2 linked regions of the Arthrobacter crystallopoietes genome follow. Each later gene encodes a partner of the first gene's protein in a complex. Links are inferred from orthologs where the notes say so. Each region holds a gene or a part of one and is shown in the gene's direction. Other genes may lie near its edges.

Region 1 (4,187 bases):
CGGTAAAGACACCGTCGAGGTCAACGGCACCACCTACACGGGCAAGAACATCATTCTGGCCACCGGCTCCTACTCGAAGACCCTGCCCGGCCTGGAAATCGGCGGCAAGGTCATCACTTCGGACGAAGCGCTGGAAATGACGGAGCTGCCGAAGAAGGCAGTCATCCTCGGCGGCGGCGTCATCGGCGTCGAGTTCGCATCCGTCTGGAAGTCGTTCGGTGTGGACGTCACCATCGTCGAAGGCCTGCCCTCCCTGGTTCCGAACGAGGACCCCTCGATCATTAAGGTCCTGGAGCGCTCCTTCAAGAAGCGCGGCATCAAGTCCAACACCGGCGTCTTCTTCGAAAAGGTAGAACAGAACGACGACGGCGTTGTCGTCACCCTCGCCGACGGCAAGACTTTCGATGGCGACCTGCTGCTCGTGGCGGTTGGCCGCGGTGCCAGCACCTCGGGCCTGGGCTTCGAGGAAACCGGCCTGACCGTGGACCGCGGATTCGTCATCACCGATGAGCGCTGCCACACCGGCGTGGGCAACATCTACGCCGTCGGCGACATCGTTCCCGGCGTCCAGCTGGCCCACCGCGGGTTCCAGCAGGGCATCTTCGTGGCAGAGGAAATCGCCGGCAACAACCCGGCGATCGTTGAAGACATCAACATCCCGAAGGTGACCTTCTGCGAGCCCGAGATCGCCTCCGTCGGGCTCAACCAGCCGCAGGCTGAAGAGAAGTTCGGCAAGGAGAACGTCGAAACCGCCGAATACAACCTGGCCGGCAACGGCAAGAGCTCCATCCTCGGCACCAGCGGCATCATCAAGATGGTCCGCCAGAAGGATGGCCCCATCGTCGGCATGCACATGATCGGCGGCCGCATCGGCGAGCAGATCGGTGAAGCGCAGCTGATCGTGAGCTGGGAAGCCTACCCCGAGGACGTCGCTGCCCTGATCCACGCACACCCGACCCAGAACGAGGCCCTCGGCGAGGCCGCCATGGCCCTCGCCGGCCGGCCGCTTCACGGTTAGCCAGACCCCCTGCTTAGTGCACTCCGTCCTGAGGCGGGGTGCACTAAGCTCAAAACAAGATTCCCCAGCCCGACCAGAGCTGGACCGGAGAAAACAGATTTAAGGAGAACGGGGACGAAATGTCTGAAACCGTGAACTTGCCCGCCCTCGGTGAGAGTGTCACCGAAGGTACCGTTACCCGCTGGCTGAAGCAGGTCGGTGACCGGGTAGAAGTAGACGAGCCCCTGCTCGAAGTTTCCACCGACAAGGTCGATACAGAGATCCCGTCCCCGGTTGCGGGTGTTATCGAGGAAATCCTCGTCGCCGAAGACGAAACTGCCGACGTCGGCGCCGCACTGGTCCGCATCGGCGACGGTTCAGGTTCCGGCGATGCTGCCCCGGCCGAGGCCGCTCCGGCACAGGAGGCCCCGGCTCAGGAGGCACCCGCACAGGAAGCTCCCGCCGAAGAGGCTCCGAAGCAGGAGGCTCCGGCCGCCGAATCCGGCGCCAAGGGCACATCCGGCTCGGGCGAGGGCACCGAAGTTACGCTCCCTGCGCTGGGTGAAAGCGTCACTGAAGGCACCGTCACCCGTTGGCTGAAGCAGGTCGGCGAAGAGGTAGCCGTCGACGAGCCGCTGCTTGAGGTTTCCACGGATAAAGTCGATACCGAAATTCCCTCCCCCGTAGCGGGTACGCTGCAGGAAATCCGGGTGAACGAGGACGAGACCGCCGAGGTCGGCTCCGTCCTCGCCGTCATCGGCTCCGGCGCAGGCGCCCCCGCCCAGGCGGCTCCGGCAGAGGCAGAGCCCGTTGCCGCCGCACCTGCGCAGCAGCGCGAGGAACCGGTCGAACAGCCTGCCCCGGCCAAGGAAGAAGCTCCCACCAAGCAGGCAGCGCCCCCCGCTCCTGAGAAGGCACCGGCAGCCCCGGCCCAGGCCGAGACTGCAGAAGGTGCCGGCACTTCGGACGCCGGCTACGTGACTCCGCTGGTGCGCAAGCTGGCCAACCAGCACAGCATCGATCTGTCCTCCGTGCAGGGCACCGGTGTCGGCGGACGTATCCGCAAGCAGGACGTGCTCTCCGCTGCCGAGGCAGCCAAGGCTCCTGCTGCCCCGGCCGCTCCGTCGGCAGGCAAGGCCGCGGCGTCCGCTCCGGCGGCAGCCGGTGCCGGCAAGCGCGGCACGGTGGAGAAGGCCCCGCGCATCCGCCAGGTCATTGCCCGCCGCATGCGCGAGTCGCTGGATGTGTCCACGCAGCTCACGCAGGTCCACGAAGTGGACATGACCAAGGTTGCCAAGCTTCGCGCCAAGGCCAAGAACTCGTTCCAGGAGCAGAACGGCGCCAAGCTGACCTTCCTGCCGTTCATCGCCAAGGCGGTTGCGGAAGCGCTCAAGCAGCACCCCAAGCTGAACGCTTCCTACGATGAAGAGAAGCAGGAAATCACCTACCACAACGCCGAGCACCTGGCGATTGCGGTGGACACCGACAAGGGTCTGCTCGTCCCGGTCATCAGCGACGCCGGAAACCTGAACCTGGCCGGCCTTGCCGGCAAGATCGCCGATGTTGCGGACCGCACGCGGACCAACAAGATCGGCCCGGACGAGCTGTCCGGCGGTACGTTCAGCATCACCAACATCGGCAGCGTGGGTGCCCTGTTCGACACCCCGATCATCAACCAGCCGCAGGTAGGTATCCTCGGCACCGGTGCGATCGTCAAGCGCCCGGTTGTGGTCTCCGATGCGAACGGTGACGACTCGATCGCCATCCGCTCCATGATGTACCTGTCGCTGACCTACGACCACCGCCTGGTCGACGGCGCCGATGCAGGACGCTTCCTGCAGACGCTGCGCACCCGTCTGGAAGAGGGCGCGTTCGAGGCTGACCTGGGTCTCTAGCAAGGTCCGGACAACGACGGCGGCGGGTGGCGTTCCAGCGAACGTCACCCGCCGCCGTCGTCGGCTTAACGGCACAGTTCCGGCGGGTTCCTACTACAGTTCGTAGAAAAGTTGTCTCCTGAGGCTCCGTGGCGCGGCGTATTCCCTGCTCAGAGCCGATAAGCTAAGTGCCATGGAGATCCTTTACAGCATTTTTGTCTTTCTGCACGTCGTAGGTGCGGCCATGATCGTGGGCATCTGGATCGGCAACATGAAGAAGCCGACCGTCCACCCGCGCCAGTTCGACGGCGCCATGCTCCAATTGATCACCGGCGTCATCATGATGGGGCTCATCCCGGCCATGCCCGATGACTTCACCGACCCGAACTACATTAAGCTTGGCATCAAGCTCGTCATCGCCCTGGTTGTCGGTGTGCTGGCCTTCATCGGCCGCCGCAAGTACAAGGCCAACGAACCCATCTCCACCGGCCTGGCGCATGCCGTGGGTGGTTTGGCCCTGCTCAACATCGCCCTCGCAACCCTCTGGAACTGATCCGCGGAGTTTATCCGACGGCCGGCATCCCTCCGGGGTGCCGGCCGTTTGCATACCGGACGCAACGTGGTGGCAAACGATTCTGCCGCACCCTAGGATGAAGACGAAGGCACCGGCCAGTGGCCGCTGCCCGCACAGTAGGATCATCCGAATCAGTTCCGACCCAAGGAGTGCACATGGCTACAACCCGCTCGGCCCACACCGTATGGAAGGGCGACCTTTTCACCGGATCCGGCCAGACTTCCCTGGACACTTCCGGCCTCGGCACCTACGACGTGACGTGGGACGCCCGCGCGGAAAAGGCGGAAGGCAAGACCAGCCCGGAGGAACTGCTGGCCGCTGCCCACGCCACCTGCTACTCGATGCAGTTCAGCAACATGCTCAAGGAAAACGGGACCACCGCCGAGAGCATCAAGACGTCGGCCGCCGTTGACTTCGTTCCGGGCACCGGGATCACCGAGATCCGCCTGACCGTGGATGCAACCGTCCCGGGCATCAGCAACGAGGACTTCCAGCGCCTGGCCACCGGCGCCAAGGACACCTGCCCCGTATCGGGTGCACTGGCTTCGGTTCCCAGCATCACCGTCGAAGCAACGTTGGCCAGCTAGCCGGCTGCGACAGCTTCAACTGAAGGACCCCGGTGCGTAATCTGCACCGGGGTCCTTCAGTGTCTTAAAGCGGCTTTCAGCCGGCGTCCTGCGGGCGCCGCGGCAGCTTGCCGGGCCGCAGTGAACGGTACCCGGACAACGCCGGCGGCCGGTCG
Region 2 (4,932 bases), 960 kb from region 1 along the record:
CTGATTGATGAACTGCATGTTCTGCTCCTGAAAATCGACGTGCAGGCAACGACAGCACGAGTCTACGACGCCGAGCCAAATCACCGGTGCACCGCTTCTGACGGGGTCTGTTGGCGCTTCGTCACATTGGTTTCAAAACAATCGTATGAGATTGGCCTGCACAGCGGATGTGTCATTAGACTGGCTAGAGGTCCAGACCCGGTGCGTCCAAACGCACCTCACGCGCCCGTGACGACTGCAGCAGATTGTTGCCATGGGCCGCAGCGTGTGGTCTGTAGGGCAAGCGGCAACACATGGAAGAGGCGTATAACAAGTGCCAGAGCATCCCAATCTTCGTCTACCCGAGGAATTCGGCGGTAACGAGTGGCTCGTCGACGAAATTTACGAGCAGTACCTCCAGGACAAGAACTCGGTGGACAAGAAATGGTGGAGCATTTTCGAATCGGCCGGCGCCGGCTCAACCCAAACCGCTAATGGCAACGCGCCGCGCGCTGCAAGGGAGGAAACCGACCCCCAGACGCGCCAACTGCCGGTAGTCAAGGAGCCCAAGGGCACCCCGGCAGCTTCCGCCGAAACCACCGCGAACAACCGCAGTGCGGAAAAGCGGATCCCTGCGGATGCCGAGCCTGCCCCCAATACTTCCAAGGACAAGGCCGTGCCCGCCGCCGCCGAAACGGCCGCCAAGTCCGAGCCGAAAACGGCTCCCATCCCGGCGCAGCTGCCGAAGTCTTCGCCCAACTCCCAGACCGAGGAAGACAAGATCTCGGTCCTGCGCGGCCCGGCCAAGGCCATCGCCACCAACATGGACCAGAGCCTGAGCGTTCCGACGGCTACGACGGTACGCGCTGTGCCGGCGAAACTGCTGATCGACAACCGCGTGGTCATCAATTCGAATCTGGCCCGCGCCCGCGGCGGCAAGGTCTCCTTCACCCACCTCATCGGCTACGCGGTCATCAAGGCACTTGGCCAGTTCCCCAGCCAGAACGTGCATTACGACGAGGTCGACGGGAAGCCCGTTGCGGTCCAGCCGGCCCACGTCAACTTCGGCATCGCGATCGACATGCCCAAGCCCGACGGCACCCGCCTGCTTGTTGTTCCGAACATCAAGAAGGCCGAAACCATGAACTTCGCGGAGTTCTGGCATAACTACGAGGACCTCATCAAGCGCGCCCGCGCCGGTAAGCTGACCGCTGACGATTACGCTGGCACCACGTCCTCGCTGACCAACCCGGGCGGCATCGGTACCGTCCACTCCGTCCCCCGGCTGTCCAAGGGCCAGGCGACCATCGTCGGCGTCGGTGCCCTCGAATACCCCGCCGAATTCCGCGGGGCAAGCGAGAAGACCATCGCCGCGCAGGGCGTTGGCAAGATCATCACGCTGACCTCCACGTATGACCACCGCGTCATCCAGGGCGCCGGCTCAGGCGAATTCCTACGCCTCGTAGAGTCGCTGCTGCTCGGCGAGCAGGACTTCTACGACGAGATCTTCGAGGCTTTGCGAATTCCGTACGAGCCGGTTCGCTGGCGTCCGGACAACCAGGTTGACGTAGAACTGCAGGTCAACAAGATTGCCCGCATCCAGCAGCTCATTCACGCTTACCGGGTCCGCGGACACCTCATGGCGGACACAAACCCGCTGGAGTACGTCCAGCGCAAGCACCCTGACCTGGACATCCTCACTTACGGCCTGACCATGTGGGATCTGGACCGCGAGTGGGTCACAGGCGGCTTCGGCGGCAAGTCCCGGTTGAAGCTGCGCGACATCCTCGGTGTGCTCCGCGATGCCTACTGCCGCACCACCGGCATCGAGTACATGCACATCCAGGATCCTGAAGAACGTAAATGGTTCCAGGACGAACTGGAGCGCCCGTACGCGAAGCCCAGCCGCGAAGAGCAGCTGCGCGTCCTGGGCAAGCTCAATGCCGCCGAGGCGTTCGAAACGTTCCTGCAGACCAAGTTCGTGGGCCAGAAGCGCTTTTCGCTGGAAGGCGGCGAATCCCTGATTCCGCTGCTGGACGCAGTGATCTCGGATGCCGCCGACGACGGCCTGGACGAAGTGGCCATCGGCATGGCCCACCGCGGCCGGTTGAACGTGCTGACCAACATTGCCGGCAAGACCTATGCCCAGGTGTTCCGCGAGTTCGAGGGGACGCAGGATCCACGCAGCGTTCAGGGCTCGGGCGACGTGAAGTACCACCTCGGCACCGAGGGCACCTTCACCTCGGACAACGGCAATGAGACCAAGGTCTACCTCGCGGCCAACCCCTCCCACTTGGAAGCCGTTGATCCGGTCGTCGAAGGCATCGTGCGTGCCAAGCAGGACCGTCTCGACCAGGGCGACGGTGCGTTCGGCGTGCTCCCCATCATCATCCACGGCGATGCGGCATTCGCGGGCCAGGGCGTGGTTGCGGAGACACTCAACCTGTCCCAGCTCCGCGGCTACCGCACCGGCGGTACAGTGCATGTCATCGTCAATAACCAGGTCGGCTTCACCACCTCGCCGCACGCATCGCGCTCCTCGGTGTACTCCACCGACGTAGCCAAGATGATCCAGGCGCCGGTCTTCCACGTCAACGGGGATGATCCCGAAGCCGTTGTCCGGGTGGCGCAGCTTGCGTACGACTACCGCCAGCGTTTCCACAAGGATGTTGTCATCGACATGGTCTGCTACCGCCGGCGCGGGCACAACGAGGGCGACGATCCCTCGATGACCCAGCCGATGATGTACAACCTGATCGAAGCCAAGCGCTCCACCCGCAAGCTGTACACCGAAGCCCTCGTCGGCCGCGGCGACATCACGCAGGACGAGGCCGACCAGGCGCTGCGCGACTATCAGGAACGTCTGGAACGGGTCTTCGCCGAAACGCATGCCGCCCAGACCTCGCCGATTCCGGTTGTCACCAAGGACGCGGCCGCCGTCTCGGACATCGAACGCCCGCTGTCACAGCAGGCCGAAGACGAGGTCCGCGTACCGACCAGCACCGCTGTCAGCACCGAGGTGCTCGCCCAAATCGGCAAGGCGCACGTCAGCATTCCCGAAGGCTTCACGGTGCACCCCAAGCTCAAGGCGCTCCTGGAGAAGCGCGAACAGATGTCGCGTGAAGGCGGCATCGACTGGGGCTTCGGCGAAATTGCCGCCTTCGGCAGCCTGCTGATGGAAGGTGTTCCGGTCCGTTTGGCTGGCCAGGACTCGCGCCGCGGTACGTTCGTCCAGCGCCATGCCGTCTTCCATGACCGGTCATCCGGCAAGGAATGGGCACCGCTGACGCAGCTGTCCGAAGACCAGGCGAAGTTCTGGATCTACGACTCGCTGCTCTCCGAATATGCGGCCATGGGCTTTGAATACGGTTACTCGGTTGAGCGGCCGGATGCGCTGGTCATCTGGGAAGCGCAGTTCGGCGACTTCGTCAACGGCGCACAGACGGTAATCGATGAATTCATCTCCTCGGCCGAGCAGAAATGGGGACAGCGTTCCTCGCTGGTCCTCATGCTGCCGCACGGCTATGAGGGCCAGGGACCGGACCACTCGTCCGCTCGCATCGAACGATTCCTGCAGATGTGCGCCGAAGACAACATGATCGTGGCCAATCCGACCACCCCGGCGTCGCACTTCCATCTGCTGCGCCGCCAGGCCTACAGCCGTCCGCGGAAGCCGCTGATCATCTTCACACCCAAGCAGCTGCTGCGCCTGAAGGCTGCCGCCGCCAATGTCGAGGACTTCACGGAGGGCCGCTTCCAGCCGGTCATCCCGGAGGTCCAGGAACTGAACGCAGGGGAAGTCGACCGGGTGGTCCTGGTATCGGGCCGCCTGTACTACGACCTGCTGGCTGCCCGCCAGAAGAACGGCGACACCAAGACTGCTCTGGTCCGGGTCGAGCAGCTATACCCGCTGCCGGCCCAGGAAATCGAGGCCGAACTGGCCAAGTATCCGAACGCCGAGGTGGTCTGGGCCCAGGACGAGCCCGCCAACCAGGGGCCGTGGCCGGTTATTGGAATGATGCTCCCGCAGAGGGTGGACACGAGCCTTCGTCTGGTTTCGCGCCCCGCGTCCGCCGCTACCTCAACAGGTTCCGCCAAGCGGCACGCTGTCGAGCAGGATGTCCTCGTGAAAAAGGTGTTTGAGCGCAAGTAAGTAAGATGATGGGTGGGGTGCACAGACACCCCACCCACTTCTTTTTAACCAGAGGCCTGCCCTAACCAACCAGAAAGCATCTTGTGGAGCAACGCAAAATCAGGATCGCCGCTGTCGGCGACGAACTCCTTGCCGGTACCGGTGATCAGCGCGCCCTCGGTTGGCTCGGACGGACTCTGGCCCGTACCAATCCCGCGCCGGCCAGCCTCGAATCGTTCACTCTGGCGTCGCCAAACGAGGGCACGGAGGAACTTGCCGGACGCTGGCTGCAGGAGGCAGGACGCCGGTTTGATGACGGTTATGAAAACCGGCTCGTTATCGGACTGTCCGACCGCGACCTGGATCTGGAGCTGACGACGGCCCGGAGCCGGCTGAACCTGGCCAACATTCTTGATGGTGCGGCTCAGTTAAGCGTCAAAGCCTTCGTCGTCGGTCCGCCGCCCGGCCTCGATGCCGAGCGCAACCAACGCCTTGCCGAGCTGTCGGCCGCATTCGGTGATGTCACCACCCGCCGCAAACATGTCTACGTTGATACCTTCACTCCCCTGCTCAATCACGAACAGTGGCGCACGGATCTTGCCGCTAACGGCGGCGCTCCCGGACAGGCCGGCTACGGTTTGATCGCCTGGCTGGTCCTCCACCGCGGCTGGTACAGCTGGCTGGAACTGCCCGAGCCCGCTTGACTCCACCCCCAGTCCGCCGGCCAACCCGCTTCAGTCGCCGTCACCGGTTAGGCGTGCATGGACGGATGTGGGAGACTGGTACGCAGTTCTTTTTCATCCAGGTAAGGAGGCAGCTAT

The links. Proteins that work in one complex are often made in the same cells at the same time.
Region 2: sucB (region 1) and AC20117_RS21785 share a complex: the UniProt entries of both Bacillus subtilis proteins name them as parts of the 2-oxoglutarate dehydrogenase (OGDH) complex. The link is inferred for Arthrobacter crystallopoietes from one-to-one orthologs.

What each region holds. Positions count from the first base shown.
Region 1 is NZ_CP018863.1:3,774,390-3,778,576, reverse strand. Bases 530-3,514 are described here. They hold sucB (2-oxoglutarate dehydrogenase, E2 component, dihydrolipoamide succinyltransferase), read left to right. Parts: upstream 530-1,137; coding sequence 1,138-2,892; downstream 2,893-3,514. Other genes in these bases: AC20117_RS17405 (hypothetical protein), read left to right, coding at 3,065-3,424; lpdA (dihydrolipoyl dehydrogenase), read left to right, coding at 530-1,018. Outside these bases: more of lpdA, read left to right, coding at 1-529; AC20117_RS17400 (OsmC family peroxiredoxin), read left to right, coding at 3,601-4,032; AC20117_RS17395 (S41 family peptidase), read right to left, coding at 4,109-4,187. UniProt on the Bacillus subtilis protein: E2 component of the 2-oxoglutarate dehydrogenase (OGDH) complex which catalyzes the second step in the conversion of 2-oxoglutarate to succinyl-CoA and CO(2).
Region 2 is NZ_CP018863.1:4,735,140-4,740,071, forward strand. What follows is about bases 1-4,332. They hold AC20117_RS21785 (multifunctional oxoglutarate decarboxylase/oxoglutarate dehydrogenase thiamine pyrophosphate-binding subunit/dihydrolipoyllysine-residue succinyltransferase subunit), read left to right. Parts: upstream 1-313; coding sequence 314-4,132; downstream 4,133-4,332. Other genes in these bases: guaB1 (GMP reductase), read right to left, coding at 1-18; AC20117_RS21790 (GDSL-type esterase/lipase family protein), read left to right, coding at 4,216-4,332. Also shown: more of AC20117_RS21790, read left to right, coding at 4,333-4,815; AC20117_RS24395 (50S ribosomal protein bL37), read left to right, coding at 4,931-4,932. UniProt on the Bacillus subtilis protein: E1 component of the 2-oxoglutarate dehydrogenase (OGDH) complex which catalyzes the decarboxylation of 2-oxoglutarate, the first step in the conversion of 2-oxoglutarate to succinyl-CoA and CO(2).